Regions from separate parts of the Paraburkholderia sp. Ac-20336 genome, predicted to be linked through region 3. Evidence: riboswitches for the same ligand, from Rfam matches in the RefSeq annotation. Region 3 holds a riboswitch; each other region holds the start of a gene.
The links. Region 3 has a riboswitch for cobalamin ahead of GXB81_RS21490 (HoxN/HupN/NixA family nickel/cobalt transporter). Riboswitches for the same ligand answer to the same signal wherever they lie in the genome.

Region 1: it holds a riboswitch for cobalamin, as region 3 does, so the genes downstream of both, GXB81_RS15635 (CbtB-domain containing protein) here and GXB81_RS21490 (HoxN/HupN/NixA family nickel/cobalt transporter) in region 3, are expected to answer to the same signal.
Region 2: it holds a riboswitch for cobalamin, as region 3 does, so the genes downstream of both, GXB81_RS29800 (TonB-dependent receptor) here and GXB81_RS21490 (HoxN/HupN/NixA family nickel/cobalt transporter) in region 3, are expected to answer to the same signal.
Region 4: it holds a riboswitch for cobalamin, as region 3 does, so the genes downstream of both, GXB81_RS27505 (cobalamin biosynthesis protein) here and GXB81_RS21490 (HoxN/HupN/NixA family nickel/cobalt transporter) in region 3, are expected to answer to the same signal.

What each region holds. Positions count from the first base shown of each region.
Region 1 is NZ_JAAGPS010000046.1:245-4,538, forward strand. Features, by position in the region: partial or broken gene GXB81_RS15625 (hypothetical protein) at 1-12, shown strand, start outside; gene GXB81_RS15630 (CbtA family protein) at 281-1,021, opposite strand; gene GXB81_RS15635 (CbtB-domain containing protein) at 1,033-1,254, opposite strand; cobalamin riboswitch at 1,297-1,440, opposite strand; gene GXB81_RS15640 (histidine phosphatase family protein) at 1,497-2,126, shown strand; gene GXB81_RS15645 (MarR family transcriptional regulator) at 2,337-3,062, shown strand; gene GXB81_RS15650 (FUSC family protein) at 3,069-4,294, shown strand, end outside.
Region 2 is NZ_JAAGPS010000207.1:2,151-6,444, forward strand. Features, by position in the region: gene GXB81_RS29775 (SIMPL domain-containing protein) at 1-287, opposite strand, end outside; gene GXB81_RS29780 (EVE domain-containing protein) at 550-1,008, opposite strand; RNA gene ssrS (6S RNA) at 1,141-1,322, opposite strand; gene GXB81_RS29790 (cell division protein ZapA) at 1,500-1,814, opposite strand; gene GXB81_RS29795 (ATPase) at 1,811-2,170, opposite strand; cobalamin riboswitch at 2,379-2,638, shown strand; gene GXB81_RS29800 (TonB-dependent receptor) at 2,728-4,294, shown strand, end outside.
Region 3 is NZ_JAAGPS010000085.1:22,455-26,748, forward strand. Features, by position in the region: gene GXB81_RS21480 (MdtA/MuxA family multidrug efflux RND transporter periplasmic adaptor subunit) at 1-5, opposite strand, end outside; gene GXB81_RS21485 (IclR family transcriptional regulator) at 462-1,298, opposite strand; gene GXB81_RS21490 (HoxN/HupN/NixA family nickel/cobalt transporter) at 1,755-2,816, opposite strand; cobalamin riboswitch at 2,850-2,988, opposite strand; gene crcB (fluoride efflux transporter CrcB) at 3,144-3,524, opposite strand; fluoride riboswitch at 3,600-3,661, opposite strand; gene GXB81_RS21500 (ammonium transporter) at 3,701-4,294, opposite strand, start outside.
Region 4 is NZ_JAAGPS010000155.1:5,048-9,341, reverse strand. Features, by position in the region: gene cobN (cobaltochelatase subunit CobN) at 1-44, opposite strand, end outside; gene cobW (cobalamin biosynthesis protein CobW) at 51-1,169, opposite strand; cobalamin riboswitch at 1,290-1,570, opposite strand; cobalamin riboswitch at 1,650-1,890, shown strand; gene GXB81_RS27505 (cobalamin biosynthesis protein) at 2,134-2,706, shown strand; gene cobO (cob(I)yrinic acid a,c-diamide adenosyltransferase) at 2,703-3,305, shown strand; gene GXB81_RS27495 (cobyrinate a,c-diamide synthase) at 3,309-4,294, shown strand, end outside.

The DNA of each region.
Region 1 (4,294 bases), on a different contig from region 3:
AATTTCTTTTAAAAAAATCGAAGAGCTTAAAAATCGAGCACCATGGCATCGAATTCAAATTAGTTAGCCATCCGATTTAATTTGCACCGGGAGAAGCGAAGAACATGGATTAGAAGATTAGGTAATTGGCGAAAAGCGACCTGAGGAGCTTTTCCACAGAAAATGTTCGCAAGCCTGTGGATAACCACTCCACAATTACGCCAAGTCATTGAAGTAAAACCATTCTTGCGCGTTGCGCGCGAAGCATGACCGCTTTCGCGGTCATGCATTGCCTTCAATCTCAGGCCGACCTCATCGTTACGCGCGCATTCGTACGCATGAATGCACTGCGCTCGACCAGCGCGCCAAACAGCAACCCGATCGTCGCCCACATGATCACCTGCATGCCGATCGCGACGACGCGGAACTTCCACAGCAGCACGGCCGGGAAAGCGGCGGGCACTTCATTGATGACCGGCATCGACAACTGCACGGCCGCGATGATCGCGACGAACACCAGGCCTGCCACGATCGAGCCATTCCACGCGCCGAGCTTCGCAACCGCGCGGCGGCGCACCTTCAGCGCAAACACCATCGTCACGAGCGAAATGGCGATCATCAGGAAGAACAGCCCCGTGCGCATGCCGATCGTCTCGGGATCGCCGACCGATGGCGGATTCGCCGGATACTTGATATTCGGCACGATCACGAGCGCGATGAAGGCGCCGAGCGCGAGCCATGCGGACAACGCGCGCACGCTCAATGCACCCGCCCGTCCATAGGCATACGCAAACACAAGCGAGAACAAACCACCGAACGCCGCACCATACGTCACGACGCCGGTCAGCAGACCGAGACCCGCCTGCGTTTCGCGGCTCACGAGTTCGGGCTCGGGAGCTTCGCCGCGTGCGGCCGCCGCTTTTTCTTCGAATGAAATAGCCTGATCGACCTGCGGCTCACCCGCGAGTCTCGCGAAGCTGAATGTGAGCAAGCCCGCGACGATGCCCGCGAGCATCCCGCGCACCAGTAATTTGCCAACCATGTCGGACTCCGTTAGTGGCAGGGAAAGCCAAGCAGATGGCGGCCGTCGTGCACGAACTCATGCACGTACATGCCGGGGACCAGCGAGGTAGCCCCCTCTTCCGCACCAACGAAGTAAAGCGCGAGCAACAGCAGCAAACCGCCGAATACCACCCACGGCAGCAGTTCGCGCAAAGGAATCGGAGTAGGCTCGGCCGCGGGTTGCGCGGCGGGATCGAAAACGGCTTCGGCCATGATGGATATCTCCTGGGGGTAACGCGCCCCGAAAGTCGATGACATAGGAATGGTGCGAAGCACAGGTCTGGCTTTCGGCTCTTGCTTGCAAACCGATTACAGTGGCGCGACCGCGCCGGGCTCTCACCGGCTTCCATGCTTCGCGGAGCCCTTATTCTACGCGCTAAACTTCGGCCTTCATGAAAGCTTCGGCCACGTTTGCAAGCTCGCGTGGACAAACGGCAGCATCGGGAAAGCACAGAATGGATACGCGACTGCTACTGATAAGCCACGCGGCGACGGCCTCGCAACGCGCCGGCCGCTTCCCTTCCGACGACCCGCTCGACGCGCGCGGCACCGCCGAAGCGCAAGCGGCGCGCGCCCGTCTGGCACTTGCGCACGAGGCTCGCGTCTTCACGAGCCCGGCTGCCTGCGCGCGCGATACAGCTGCGGCGCTCGGCCTGAACGCCACACCCGCCGCAGCGCTAGCGGATATCGACTACGGCGACTGGCGCGGCCAGCGCCTCGCGGATCTCGCCAATGAAGCGCCCTTGCAACTCGCCGCGTGGACCCGCGACGCCGACACCGCGCCGCCCGGCGGCGAATCGTTCAGCCAGCTCGTGCAACGGATCGGCGCATGGCTCGACGCACCGGACGGACCCACGACATCGGCATCGACATGCAACGCGGCAAACCCGGCACCGCCAGCCGCATCGCCGCAAACACACACGGTGCTCGCCATCACGCACGCGCCGCTGCTGCGAGCCGCCATCGTGCATGCGCTCGGCGCATCCGCACAGGTATTTCCTCGCATCGAGATCGCTCCGCTGTCGGTCGTCGAATTGCGCCACTCGCGGCGCGGCTGGACATGGTGGCCAGCCGCCACTCGCTGACGCGAACGCGGCATGCGAAACATACGGCTTCGCTCCCCTGCTGGCAGCCCCGCCGCCGCATCCGACACAACATCCGACACCATCGGAAACACGTCCCGTCCCCCTCCGTTTAACGCGACTGTCGCATTCGCGCCGCAGACTCTCCCGGCACGGCGCGAATTTCCGATTCAATAGTTTGCTAACGAATATCAAGGAAATACAATACCTGCCATGCCGAATCTTGATACCCTGCGCCGCACCGTCAGCAGCACGCTGGTCGTCGCCGCCAGAAAGTGGCGGCGCACGAGTCATGGCGTGCTGGCGGCCTTCAACGTCTCCGAAGCGTGCGCGACCCCGCTTCTGACCGCGAGCCGGCTCGGTTCGGCAGTGCGCCAGGTTACGCTCGCCGATCACGTCGGCATCGAAGGCCCTTCGCTCGTGCGGCTGCTCGATCAGTTATGCGCAGCGGGTCTGATGCGCCGCGAGGAAGATCCCGAGGACCGCCGCGCCAAAACCGTCGCGCTCACCGACGAAGGCCGCGCCGTCACCGCGAAGATGGAAGAGGAGCTGGTCACGTTGCGCGCCCAGGCGCTCAAGGGCCTGTCGCGCGACGATCTCGAAGCCACGCTGCGCGTGCTCGATGCGTTCACGACGGATGCCAGCGGCCGCGCCGAGCTCGACGCCGAAGCGGCGGCGAAGCCCGAGCCGCCGCAACGCGGCACAACGGCCGGACCTGCAGCGGGCACCCGCGCGCCGCTCGAACGCGCCGCGTCCAAGCGCACCACGTCGCCGCTCAAACGCGAACCCGCGCGGCGCGAACCCCTCGCCGTCAAACTCGGCAAGACCGGCAAGAGCGCGGCCCCAGGCGCCGGCAAGGCGCACGGTACGGTCAAGGCACGCAAGTCCACCAAACGCGGCGTCCGCGCAACGGCGCCACACAACGCCGGGTCCGCGTAACGGTCTATGGCCTACCCTTCCTTTCGCGACTGGCTGTTCTCGGTCAAGACGTTCTTCGCGGCAATGCTCGCGCTCTACATCGGACTCGCGTTCCAGTTGCCGCGGCCGTACTGGGCGATGGCCACCGTCTATATCGTGTCGAACCCGTTCGTCGGCGCGACCCGCTCGAAGGCACTCTATCGCGCGCTCGGCACTGCGCTCGGCGCGGCGGGCGCGGTGCTGCTCGTGCCGCCGTTCGTCGAATCGCCGTATCTGTTCAGCGTGGTCGTCGCGCTCTGGACCGGCACGATGCTCTACCTCGCGGTATCGGACCGCACCGCGCGCAGCTACGTGTTCATGCTCGCGGCCTACACGATGCCGATCATCGCGCTGCCTTCGGTGACGAATCCCACCGGCGTGTTCGATCTCGCGGTCAGCCGGACCGAGGAAATCCTCGTCGGCATCGTCTGCGCGAGCATCGTCGGCAGTGCGCTGTTTCCGAGCCGGCTCGCGCCGACCATCATCGAGCGCACCGACGCATGGTTTCGCGACGCCGCGTTCTACGCGACCGAAACGCTGTCGGGCCGCATCGCGAGCGCGGCGATTTCGGGCGCGCGGCAGCGGCTCGCGAGCACGATCAACGGTCTGGAACTGCTGCTGAGCCAGCTCGCCTACGATCACACGCGGCCCGACATCCTCGCGCGCGCACACGAACTGCGCGGACGCATGCAGTTGCTGCTGCCGATCATGTCCTCGCTCGCCGACCCGCTGCTCGCGCTCTACCACAACGGCCAGCACAGCTGGCCCGAAGGACTCGACGCGCTGCTCAAAGACGTCATCAAGTGGTTCAACCAGCCGCTGCCCGCGCCGAGCAAGGGCTATCACCCGGACGAAACCGCCAACGCGCTGCGCGAGCGCATCGCGGCGCTGCGTCCACCCGCGGCCGCGCTCGCGCACTGGGACGGCGCGCTGCTCTCGAACGCGCTATGGCGTCTGAGGCAGGTCATCGACGTATGGCAGGACTGCCGCTCGCTGCGCATCATCATCGCGCGCGACGAAGGTTCGTGGCGGCCGCACTTCCGTCATTGGCGGCTCGGCGGCACCGAGCGTTTCTACGACCGCGGCATCATGCTGTTCGCGACCGTGTCCGCGGGGCTCGCGGTGATTCTCGCGTGCAGCCTGTGGATCGGCTCGGGCTGGAACGATGGCGCCAGCGCGGTAACGCTCGCGGCGGTGGCCTGCTGCTTCTTCGC
Region 2 (4,294 bases), on a different contig from region 3:
CGCGCCGTTACGCCGCTGACGCCGCGCGCCTTCTGCAAGGCGGCGTCGGCGCGCTCGTTCAGCGTGGCCGTGAGCGAGGACGGATCGCTCGCTTCCTGCTCGTAAAACAATGTGATGTCGACGACGTCCTGCGGGACTTCCGCGCTCGCCTGCGCATTGAGCGACAGCACGCCCGCGGGCTGCGGCATGACGCTTTGCGCGCGCGCGAGGGTCGGGGTCAGCGCGAGCGCGACAGGCGCGGTGCAGGCGAGAGCGAGTGCGAGGGCCCGTGCGGCTTGTTTCGTCATTGTTGAACTCCTTGTTTGAACAGGTTGTGCACGTGTGACACAAGTGACATGTGATGGCGTAGGGGTTGCGGGTTCTCTTTCGCGACGGGCTGGCTCGCCGGCCAGGCGAAGCCCTTCAATGAGCCCTGCAACACGCGTGTCCGATCATTAGGCGCGACTCGCGTTGTCTTGGTTCCCTAATTCGGCGTTATCCGCCATGCGGAGAACAACACGGTGCGTTCACCCGTTCGTCATAAGTCACGAACGAACGCCGGATATGCCCTTAAACAAGCTGTTTTGTGATGAAACGCCATTCGGCTTCGGTCACCGGCGTGATCGACAGACGGTTGCCTTTGGCGAGCACACGCATGTCCTGCAACTCGGCATGCTCGCGCAGCGCAGCAAGCGGAATCAGCGGAATCTTCTTTTTGAACACGACGTCGACGAGCATCCAGCGCGGCGTTTCCTGCGACGACTTCGCGTCGTAGTACGGACTCTTGTTATCGAACTGGGTCGGGTCAGGATACGCGGTGGACGAGACTTCCGCGATGCCCGCAATGCCAGGCTCGGGACAGCTCGAATGGTAGAAGAGCACGCCGTCGCCGATCTGCATGGTGTCGCGCATGAAATTGCGTGCCTGATAGTTGCGCACGCCGGTCCACGGCAACGTGCGATGCGGTGCGTTGGCGAGATCGTCGATGCTTGCTTCGTCCGGTTCGGACTTCATCAGCCAGTAGCGCATGAATCGAATTGAACGTGAGGGATTGAACGACGCGCGCGAACCGGTACATGCAAAAGGCACCTGAAAACAGCACCAGAAAACGCAGCCCAAAAGAAAAACGGCATCGAACCGAAGTACGATGCCGTTCCAGATAAGGTCCCCGCCTTAGCCGCTAGGCCGGCATCCTGAACCGGGGGTTCAGAATTGGTCGCAGTTAGCAACACTTCGGGTACATCAGACAGAGTGACGCGCACGCCCGTGCTACAAATTTCCGCAACCGTGCACATGGCATTGGTTCAAGGAATATATGACCTTGGCGAACCAGGCAGGGAAGCTAAACCGATGAAGCTACAGCAGTTCAAACTTTAACAGAAGAACTCAAACGCTTGCGAGAGGTGCTCATGTGCTTTACCAACACCGCACACCCGCTTTGCAAAAAAGTACTGCGTTTCAAGCTACTTCGTTGAATTCACGACCGGTTCGACATTGGGTTCGAAGCCGACTGTGACCGCTTACTGCAAGCTGTACTGTTCAATCACAGTACCGAGCTGTTCGTTCATTTGCTGCATTGTACGCCGGATTTCTTCAGCGGGAAATGCTTCTCCGTGTCGCACGCTGTTTTGCAGCTTAAGCAGTTCCGATGCCAGCGACAGCGCGGCCATGACGGCAATGCGATCCGTGCCGCGCACGTTGCTGCCGTTGCGGATTTTCTTCATTTCCGCATCGACGCGTGCGACCGCTTCGAGCAGGGCGGCTTCGGTTTCCGGCGAGCAGGCGAGACGATACGGTACGTCGAGAATCGATACTTCGATCTGCTTGGTGGTCATGCGTTTTCTCCGTGGCGGCTCACGTCGCTTTCCGCTTCCTCGGGTTCGGGTTGAGCGGAGTCGAGCAGATCGAGCTGGTTATCCGGTTCGCTGCTCGCGCGGGCACGCGGCAATTTCTCGAGAATCGCATTCAGGCGCACCTGAGCGTCGTCGATCTTGGCGGAGAGCGCATCGCGTTCCGCCTGCAGGGCATCGCGCTCCCCGCGCAATTGCGCGAGTTCCGCATGCGTGGCTTCGACTTCGGCACGCGTGTGCGCGAGTTGTTCTTCGAGCGCGAGCCGCGCTTCATGGTGGCGCTGGCTGATCGCAATCAGCTTGCCGATGTTCTGGGAGAGTGATTCGAGTTCGGTGAGCATGTGCTGCGTCCTCTAAAGACCTCGCATTTTAGCGCGGAATGTTACAGGTTCCGACAATTGTCTCGTTTCGAGACGTAACAACTTGGCTTTATGCAAGCATTTTCCCGACCATAAGATGAAAAACCGCTCGTCGATCGGACAATAACCTGCACTCAACGGCACGGCTCGCGCAGGGATTGACCTTTCTTGACGCTCGCCGGGGTCGCTCCTAAACTGGCCGCACTCTGGTGCCCGCGCGCGCTTTTCGGCGCGCGCAGTTAAACGGGAAGCAGGGCGCGCGCGGGGTTCGACACCGGCACGCGCGAACCTGCGCTGCCCCCGCAACGGTAAGCGACCGCACTCGTCATGCAGGTCGGTCCTGATTGCAGGTCGAAGCCGAGCCTGCAAGTGTGCCACTGCGCGTTACGCGTGGGAAGGCGGGGCCGATGTGTCGCAGCCCGGATACCGGCCAGAGGGAGAGGACGTCCCCCGCGAAAACGTTAAACATCGGGGGCGCCTCGTTACGCGTCGGCCTGCGGGGAAGCGGGCTGCGCACGCTATCCACAGGACTCTCACCCATGCTGTCCCCCTTCGCCCGCGCGGCGCTGCTCGCGTTCGCGGGTCTGCCGCCCGTCGTGCATGCGCAGACTGCCGGGACCACGGCTGCCGCGTCGGCGGCGTCTTCCGTGCCGGCCGATGTTGCATCGCCCGTTGCTTCGCCGGCTGCTTCGTCGGCCGCATCATCGGCTTCAGCTTCGAGCGCGTCCGCCGAGGCGAATACCAATGCCGATGCCGATGCGAACACCCGCGCGACCCCGCCGGCCACCGTACTCTCGCCAGTCGTCGTGACCGCCGAGCGCGGACCGCAGGCACTCACTGACACGATCCCGCCGACCACGCTGTTCGATCAGCAGGACATTGCCGACACGACCGCGACCGATCTGCCCGGCCTGCTGCAACTCGCGCCCGGCGCGCAAATCTCGCGTACAGGTGGCCCCGGTTCGACGACGAGCCTCTTTTTGCGCGGCGCGTCGTCGACGCAATCGCTGGTGCTGATCGACGGCGTGCGCGTCGATTCGGTGAGCCTCGGTTCCGCGCAACTCGCGCAGATTCCGCTCGACCAGGTCGATCACGTCGAGGTCGTGAACGGCAATGTCTCGGCGTTGTACGGCTCGGGTGCGATTGGCGGCGTCGTGCAGGTGTTCACGAAAGATGGCGGCGATCATCCGCCGCGCTTCAATTTTTCGCTGGGCTACGGCAGTTATCACACGCAGACGCAAACCGTCGGCGTCAATGGCGCGCTCGATCAGGACGGCCGCACGACCTTCAACATCTCGCTCGCGCGCACCAAAACCGATGGCTTTTCCTCGCTCGATCCGCTGCAAGCGCCCGGCGCGAATCCGAACGCGAACGGCAATCTGAACGAGAGCCTCTCGGCATCGCTGCGTCACAAGTTCAGCGACAGGTGGGACGCCGGCGTCACCTATTTCCAGTCGAACGGCAACAACAGCTACGACAACGCCTATGGCGAGCCGACCGATCTGAACAACCTCTATAGCAAGGTGCGTCAGGTCTCGGTGTTCGCGAACGGCAAGCTGACCGACTGGTGGACCACGCATTTCACGGTCGCCGAGGGCGACGACCGCAGCGTGTCGAATACCAACGGCATCGACAACGGCCGCTTCGATACCGACAATCGCCAGTACACCTGGCAGAACGATTTCGCGCTGGCCGCGAACCAGAAGCTGCAACTCGGCTACGAGCATCTCGATCAGAGCCTCGATTCCGATACGTTCGCGGCGCCCAACCGTCACGTCGATTCGGTATTCGCGGGCTATACCGCGCGCTTCGGCCGCAATCAGATTCAGGCTAACGTGCGGCGCGACCAGTACTCCGATTTCGGCGGGGCGAACAGTTACTATCTCGGCTATGGCTTCGACATCACCTCGCACTGGAAGGCAACCGCAAGCTATTCGGACGCGTTCCGCGCGCCGAGCTTCGACGATCTGTACTATCCGTTGAGCGGCAATCCGTCGATCCGGCCCGAGCGCAGTCATTCGGTCGAAGCGGGTTTGCAGTACGCATCGAACCTGCTCGGCGTGGTGCGTGTCAGTGCCTTTCAGACGCGCTATACGAATCTGATCG
Region 3 (4,294 bases):
TCCATCGGTTCGGTCGGGTGGCTGGCTTTTTGATGTGCGCCGCTCGCGCGTTTGCCGCGCCCGCAGGGCGGCGACACGTGGACGGCATGACAGGCGGCTGCGGTTGCGTCAGGTTGCGTTCGGTTGCGGGTGCGTCGCGCAACGCGATGCTACCCGAGGCGCGGGACAGAGATGTTAACGCAATGCGGAATCACCACGGCGCGCGCGGCGCCGTTTTCGACGGCAAAAACGGCCAGATGCGCGTGTATCCCGCGACGGGATGCGTGATCGTACGTTGCGGTCTCTGTAACAGTCCAGCCGCCTATTTTTCGTTTAATTACGAAGGTTACAGGATGTTGGGAAATTGTTGGCCTGGTGTGAAGGGGCGCCTCGCCGGGCGCCGTCGGCCGCGTGCGCCGGCTGGTGGCGCATCCGGCCGCGGTGCTTTTCGCCGTGCCTGTCGCGGTGTCTGTCTCGGTGCCTCAGGTGTCGAGCCGGCGCGCCGGCGTGCCGCCGACTTCGAGCACGATCTTGCCGATGCATTCGAGCAGCGCGGGCGCGGCATGCGAGATGAGCCAGTCGCGCGGGCACTGGTCGGCCGCGCCGCCGCAATTGACCGCATAGCGCTCGCCCGACGGCCCGACGAAGCCGAGCGCGATCGCATTGAGGCCGTCGTACCACTCGCCGGTGGCGATCGCGAAGCCGCGCTCCAGCGTGTCCTCGATCGCGCTTTCGAGCCGTCCGCCGATGTAGCCCCATTCGTTGCCTTCGGCCGTCTGCAGACCGGCAAGCAACGCTTCGCGTTCCGGCTGCTCGAGCGCCACCAGATAGGCGCGGCCGACCGCGGTGCGCGTCAGGCTCATGCGCGAGCCGATTTCGAGCCGCGACACGAGCACCGCCGAGCGCGGCCGGATCGTGTCGATCACGACCATGTCGAAGCGGTCGCGCACGGCCAGATGCACCGAGAGGGCGGTGCGCTCGGCGAGTTCGATCAGGAAAGGCCGTGCGCGGGCGCGGATGTCGAAATTGCGCAGAAAGCCGTTGCTCAGCTCCAGCACCGACGAAGTCAGCACGAAGCGTTCGCTGTCGGGCAGCCGCAGCAGGAAGCCGGCGCTGACCAGCGTCGCCGTGATGCGCGAGACCGTCGGCTTCGGAATGCCGGTGAGTTCGGCGAGTTCGCGATTGCTCAGCGGCGCGTTCGCGGCGGCAATCGAGCGCAGCACGGTCAGGCCGCGAGCGAGGGCGGTGACTTCGTCGCCCGAGCCGTCCCGGTCTTTGGCGACGACCGCTGCGCTCGGGATCGGAGTAGGTCGTTTCATGGTTTTTTGGAACTGTATTTCAGATTCTGAGTTCGTCCCCCGTCGACGGCCGGTCTACGGAAGACGGCGGGCATCTTCCAGCCGTGGCACCAGTTCAGTTTTGTTTGTGACAAATCGATTCTATCGGAAAAAGTTGCCGGAACGACCTGGATTCGGATTTTGCTTGACTTAGTCAGCATAATCATAAAAAATGGAACATTATTTCGAAAGATGGAATCTTCCAGAAAGGTTGCCGGCCGTATCGTTCCCGTTGCCCGTATCGCGCGGGAATGCAAGGGGCTCGGCGGCGAATGCTTTCGAAGTCTGCTTTCAGGCACCGCTTTTAACCCCCGCTGCTTTTGCTTTAATACCGTCTCTCAGGTTCTAGCACGGCCCTCGGAATGGCTAGAACTTTTAAGGCGTCACGGCAACGTGACGCCTTTTTTTCTTTTCCGCTTTCTTTCCGCTCTCGTACGCTCAGACCTGCGGGTTGGTCTGCACCTCGTCGAAACGCTTCACGCGATAGATCACCGCCGACACGAGCCAGCTGAGCGCGAAGATGCCGATGATGATGTAGCCGAGCATGCCGAAGTTATCGTTGAGCGCGCCGATCGCGTCCCAGATGCCGCCTTTCAGGTTCAGCTGATCCGCGAGAAGGCCGAGCGCCTCGATGCCGCCGATCACGAGCGCGACCGCGATCGAGACGAGCGTGATCGTCATGTTGTAGTAGATCTTGCGCAGCGGCCTTTCGTACGCCCAGCCGTAGGCGCCGAGCATCAGGTGGCCGTCGAGCGTGTCGACGAGCGACATGCCCGCACTGAACAGCACCGGAAACACCATGATCGCCCACGGCGAGAGCCCCTTGGCCGCCTGCGTCGCCGCGATGCCGAGCAGGCCGATTTCCGTGGCGGTGTCGAAGCCGAGGCCGAACAGAAAGCCGATCGGATACATGTGCCAGCTACGCGTCACGAGCCGGAAGAGCGGCCGGAACAGGCGCGCGATGAAGCCTCGATTCGCGAGCAGCATGTCGAAGTCGTCGTCGACATAGGCGCCGCCATTGCGCACGTGGCGCCACGCGCGGTAGATGCCGCGCAGAATCAGGAAGTTCATCAGCGCGAGCGCGAACAGGAAAAAGGACGACACGGCCGTGCTGACGATGCCGCCGATCTCCCTGTAGTTGTCGAAGCGGCCCTGGATCGCGGTGGTCGCGAGCGCCACCGCGACCGACGCGAGCACGACCACGCTCGAATGGCCGAGCGAGAAAAAGAAGCCCACGGCAACGGGCCGCTTGCGTTCCTGCATGAGCTTGCGCGTCACGTTGTCGATGGCGGCGATGTGGTCGGCGTCGACGGCATGGCGCAGGCCGAATCCGTACGCGAGCAGCGCGGTGCCGAGCAGCACCGGATAGTGGTGGAACGCCACGATCGCCCACAGCCACGCGAGCAGGTTGATGGCGATCAGCACGCCGTAGATGCCGAATAATTTGCTGCGGACTCTCGAATCCGAATCGTTGAAAATCTCGACGAGTCGATCAAGCATGTTGAATCTCCAGGAATTGCGCGTTCCGTGCAGGTTGGGAAAAGACGACATAGCGAGGTCTGACTCCGGGGTGAAACAGGTTCCCCCGATACAGTGGCGCGACCGCGCCGGAATCTCACCGGCTTCCCGCTGTGTCCGTGTTGAGGCGTAGGCCCTGTGGGCTTATACATCGCCGATACTGAAAAGTCGATTTCTGCGCCGGCCGCGAGAGTCGGCGAGACCGTCGAACGGGTTCCGGTTTCGCTCCCGGTTGGGTTTTTCGGGCGGCGGCACGCATGTCCGCACGCGAGTACTGCGCGGGTGCCGAGCGAGTGTCGAGCCGGCTGCTCAGCGCGACAGCAGCGACACCGTTGCGATGCCGAGGATCGTCATCGCGAGCGAGGCGCTGACGTGAATCGCGACTTCGCCGGCCGCCCAGCCGAGCCGTCCGTCCTGCAGGCGTTGCACGACTTCGGCGGAGAAGGTCGAGAACGTTGAGAGACCACCCATCAAACCGGTGATGACGAAGAGCCGCCATTCCGGCGCGAGTTGCGGCACGCGCGCGAAGCCCGCGACCGCCACGCCGATGATGTAGCCGGCGATCACGTTGGCGGCCAGCGTGCCGAGCGGCAGTCCGCTAAACAGGCCGTTCAGGCGAATGCCGAGGAACCAGCGAAACAGCGAGCCGAGTGCGCCGCCGATGGCGACAGCGAGAAAGGACCAATACATGGAAGAGGATCGGAAACCGGAGTGTGTCGACAAACCGGTTCATGCGGGCGAGACGATGCCGCGTCCGCATGACCGGGCGTAGCAGGCATCATCAGCCCCAAGGGCGGTTAAGGGAGAATGCCATCTCCAGCCGCGCAGTCTAACATCGGTGTGCGCATTTGTACGCGCACCCCGGCTCACTCCGGCGTCGCCGAAATCTTGTGGATCGACAGATCCGCGCCGTTGTATTCCTCTTCCTGATCGAGCCTCAGGCCCACGGTCATGCGGATCACGCCATACACGAGCGTGCCGCCGAGCACCGCCACGACGATGCCGCCGAGCGTGCCGAGCACCTGCGCGCCGAGCGACACGCCACCCATGCCGCCCAGCGCGCGCATCCCGAAGATGCCGGCCGCGATGCCGCCCCACGCGCCGCACAGGCCGTGCAGCGGCCATACGCCGAGCACGTCGTCGATGCGCCAGCGGTTCTGCACGCAGGTGAACATATAGACGAACAGCACGCCGGCGATGCCGCCCGTCACCAGCGCGCCGAGCGGGTGCATGAGGTCGGAGCCCGCGCATACCGCGACGAGTCCGGCGAGCGGGCCGTTGTACGTGAAGCCGGGGTCGTTGCGGCCGGCGAACCAGGCGCTCAGCGTGCCGCCGACCATCGCCATCAGCGAGTTGACCGCGACGAGGCCGCTGATCTTGTCGAGCGTCTGCGCGCTCATCACGTTAAAGCCGAACCAGCCGACCGTCAGCACCCATGCGCCGAGCGCGAGAAACGGAAT
Region 4 (4,294 bases), on a different contig from region 3:
GTATCGTCGACGAAACCGCCCGGCGTCGTGCGTAGCAGATGCATGAGCGCTTACGCCTGGTGTGCGGCAACGCTCGCGGGCGCAGGAGCGGCGGCGTCGAGTGCCGCGTCGAACGCGCGTTGCAGCGTGGCCTGATCGAGGTCTTCGCCGATCAGCACGAAACGGCTGCCGGCGTGCGCGCCGCCGTCATTTTCGCCAGCCTGCCAGCGCCGGTCGAAATAGCTGTCGAAGCGCCGCCCCACGCCCTGAATCACGAGGCGCATCGCCGCGCCCGGCAACGCGGCAAAGCCCTTCACGCGATAAATCGTGTGGCCTTCGACAAGCGTCTGCAATGCGGCGATCGCCGCGTCGCGCGACGACACGCGCGCTTCCACGACGACCGAATCGAATTCGTCGTGGTGGTGGTCGGGATCGTCGGCGGAACCGTGATGATCGTGGCGCAGGTGGATCGTCTCTTCCGAAGCCGCTTCGAGCCCGAGCAGCGTGTGCAGATCGAGCTGGCCCTGCTGCGCGCGCACGATCTTCACCTGCGGCGGAATCTCCCCGCGAATCAGCGCTTCGACCGCGCGCTGCTGCGCATCGTCGACGAGGTCGGTCTTGTTCAGGATCACGAGATCGGCCGCGGACAACTGATCTTCGAACAGCTCGTGCAGCGGCGATTCGTGATCGAGATTCGGATCGACCTTGCGCTGCGCATCGACGGCGACCGGGTTCGCGGCAAACTGGCCGCTCGCGGCAGCCGGACCATCGACGACGGTCACGACCGCGTCGACCGTGAAGCTGCTCTTGATCTGCGGCCAGTTGAACGCCTGCACGAGCGGCTTCGGCAATGCGAGACCCGAGGTTTCGATCAGCACGTGATCGATTTCGCCGCGGCGCTCGACGAGCTTTTCCATCACCGGAAAAAACTCTTCCTGCACGGTGCAGCAGAGGCAACCGTTCGCGAGTTCATACAGTTGCCCTTCGGTTTCGACGCCGTTTTCATCGCAGCCGATGCCGCAACCCTTGAGGATCTCCCCGTCGATGCCGAGTTCGCCGAACTCGTTGACGATCACCGCGATGCGCTTGCCGCCCGCATGCTGAAGAATGTGCCGCAGCAGCGTGGTTTTGCCGCTGCCGAGAAAGCCCGTGACGATCGTGACGGGGATCTTGCGCAATTGAGTTTGCATCGTGAGGTTCATCCGAAGGCGTTGCGCCGCGCATGCCGGAACGAGCGCCGGCGTTGCCGCGACAACGGAAAACAGAAAGCGGAAAGTGAGGTCGTGAACGCGACGCCGCATCCCCGTGGCGTCCGTCCTGCATCTTCGGGCCGGTATCCGGGCTGGCGAAAGCGCCGCTTCCCCTTCCCGGCCGAGTGGTTTCTCGACCAGTGGTGATATGCCGACGCAGCCTTGCGCGTGGACATCGAAGCCGGCTCCGCGGTGGCCGGCCATGCAGCCGATACCGCTTTTCGCTTACCGTTGCGGGGACAGCACAGGTTGGCCCGTTCCAGAGCAGGTGGGCTCCCTGTTTCCCGTTTAACTGCACGCGCATGGATGCGCGCGCGAGCACCAGAAGTGCGTGCGAGTGTAGGCCCACGGCCATGCGCAGTCAAGGAAAGGACACCGCGTGAAGCGCCGCGCGCGCTTATCCGGCGGGGCGCCATGTGCTATCGTATGCGCGCGTTTGGTGCCCGCACATGCACTCGCGTGTGCAGTTAAACGGGAAACAGGCAGCGCGTCATGCGTTCAATCTGTGCTGTCCCCGCAACGGTAAGCGACCTGCGACGCGAGCGCCGTTCCGGCCGCGTCGCACATGCGTTTTTCGCGCCACTGTCCGACGAATCCGGACGGGAAGGCAAAGCGCGTGAGGCCGCCAGCCCGGATACCGGCCAGACGCGGAGGCGGCGCCGCGTTCATCGCTGCGCTGCCGGCCGCCGGAATCCGCGGGGAACGGATGTGATGGCGTTCAAGCATGGCCGCGCCAAGCGTGGCGTTTTTCCACGGGGTTTTCGCCGCGAAAACGCAACGCGCCGCGCGATGGTCCAAGCCCGGATTCGCAGTACCGCATGACCTCGATCTTCCTTGCCGCGTGCGCCCTTGCAGGCAGCCGCCCTTTTTCCATTACCGCGAGGCGTTTGCCTTGCATGCCGCGATGACGCGCGCCTCGCTCGCCAGCGCCGGGCACGAGGCCTCTTGCGCTGACGCGAATGCCGAAGCCAAAGCCGATGCCGCTCGACACACCGGACGCCCGGGCAAGACGCTCGGCGTCGGCATCGGCTGTCGCCTCGGCAGTTCGGCGCAACAGATCGAAGCGGCGGTGCGCGCCGCGCTCGGCTCGCACACGTGCGTCGCTTCTTTCGAACAGATTCACGCCGTCGCCACGCTCGACGCCAAGGCCCACGAAGCGGGCCTGCGCGAATTCTGCGCGCGTCATGCGCTGCCGTTGCAGGTGTTCAGCCGCGAGCAGATCGCCGCGGTGCCGGTCGCCACGCCGTCGCTGGCCGCGCAAACGCATCTCGGCGTCGATGGCGTTTGCGAACCCTGCGCGCTGCTCGCGGCGCAGACCCTGGCGGCTGCGTCAGCCGCTGCATCGCCCACACAGCCCGCGCGCCTGCTCGTACCCAAGACCGTGCACGACGGCGTTACCGTCGCGATCGCCTCGGCCAGCAGCGACGCCGACACCGCTCCAACCCAACCCGACACTCCCCAACAGGACCTTCGATGAAAACCGATCCCGAATCGCATCAACGCATGACCGAACGCCGCCGCGAGGGCCATGAAAAGAAACAGGCCGCCGCGACCGTCGAGAAAGGCCTGCTGATCGTCAACACCGGCACCGGCAAGGGCAAAAGCACGGCCGCGTTCGGCATGGCCGTGCGCGTGCTCGGCCACGGCATGCGCCTTGGCGTCGTGCAGTTCATCAAGGGCGCGCTGCATACCTCGGAGCGCGACTTTCTCGGCGCGATCGCACACTGCGATTTCGTCACGATGGGCGACGGCTACACCTGGAACACCCAGAACCGCGACGCCGACATCGCCACCGCGCGCAAGGGCTGGGACGAGGCGCGCCGGATGATCGAAAGCGGCGACTATCAGATGGTGATCCTCGACGAACTGAACACCGTGCTCAAGTACGAATACCTGCCGCTCGACGAAGTGCTGTCGGTCATCAACGCGCGCGCGCCGATGCTGCACGTCGTCGTGACCGGCCGCCATGCGCCGGACGCGCTGATCGAAGCCGCCGATCTCGTCACCGAAATGCGCGCGATCAAGCATCCGTATCGCGAGCAGGGCGTGAAGGCGCAGCGCGGCGTGGAGTTCTGAGCGATGCCGTCAGCGCCCGAAGCGACGCGCCGCCCGGCCTGTCCCGCGCTCTTTATCAGCGCGCCCGCCTCGGGCCAGGGCAAGACCACGATCACGGCGGGGCTCGCGCGCCTGCACCGGCGGCTCGGACGGCGCGTGCGCGTGTTCAAGACCGGCCCGGACTTTCTCGACCCGATGATCCTCGCGCGCGCGAGCGGCGCGCCGGTGCTGTCGCTCGATCTGTGGATGGTCGGTGAAACCGCGTGCCGCAACCTGCTCGCGCAGGCGGCGGCCGAGGCCGATCTGATCCTGATCGAAGGCGTGATGGGCCTGTTCGACGGCACGCCGAGCAGCGCCGATCTCGCCGCGACGTTCGGCGTGCCGGTGCTCGCGGTGATCTCCGCGCAGGCGATGGCGCAGACCTTCGGCGCGCTCGCGTTCGGGCTCGCGCGCTTTCGGCCCGAACTGCCGTTTCATGGCGTGCTCGCGAATCGCGTCGGCTCGGCGCGCCACGCGCAGATGCTGCAGGAAGCGCTGCCGCCCGAATTGCACTGGTGCGGGCACATCGCCGCGAGCGACGAAATCACGCTGCCCGACCGGCACCTTGGCCTGCACCAGGCGAACGAAATCGACGACCTCGACGCGCGCCTCGAGCACGCGGCCGATACGCTCGCGGCAACCGCGCTCGCCGAGTTGCCGCCGGCCGTCGACTTCGACTCGCCCGTGCCCGAAGTCTTGCCGCGCCTGCTCGAAGGCAAGCGGATCGCGATAGCGCGCGACGCCGCGTTCTCGTTCATCTATCCGGCCAACGTCGCGCTGCTCGAAGCGCTCGGCGCACAAGTGCACGACTTCTCGCCGCTCGCCGACGAAGCCCTGCCCGACGACATCGACGCGCTCTATCTGCCGGGCGGCTATCCCGAGCTGCACGCGGCGACGCTGGCCGGCAACGCGCGCAGCGCCGCGTCGATCCGCGCGCACGTCGCGGCGGGCAAGCCCGTGGTCGCCGAATG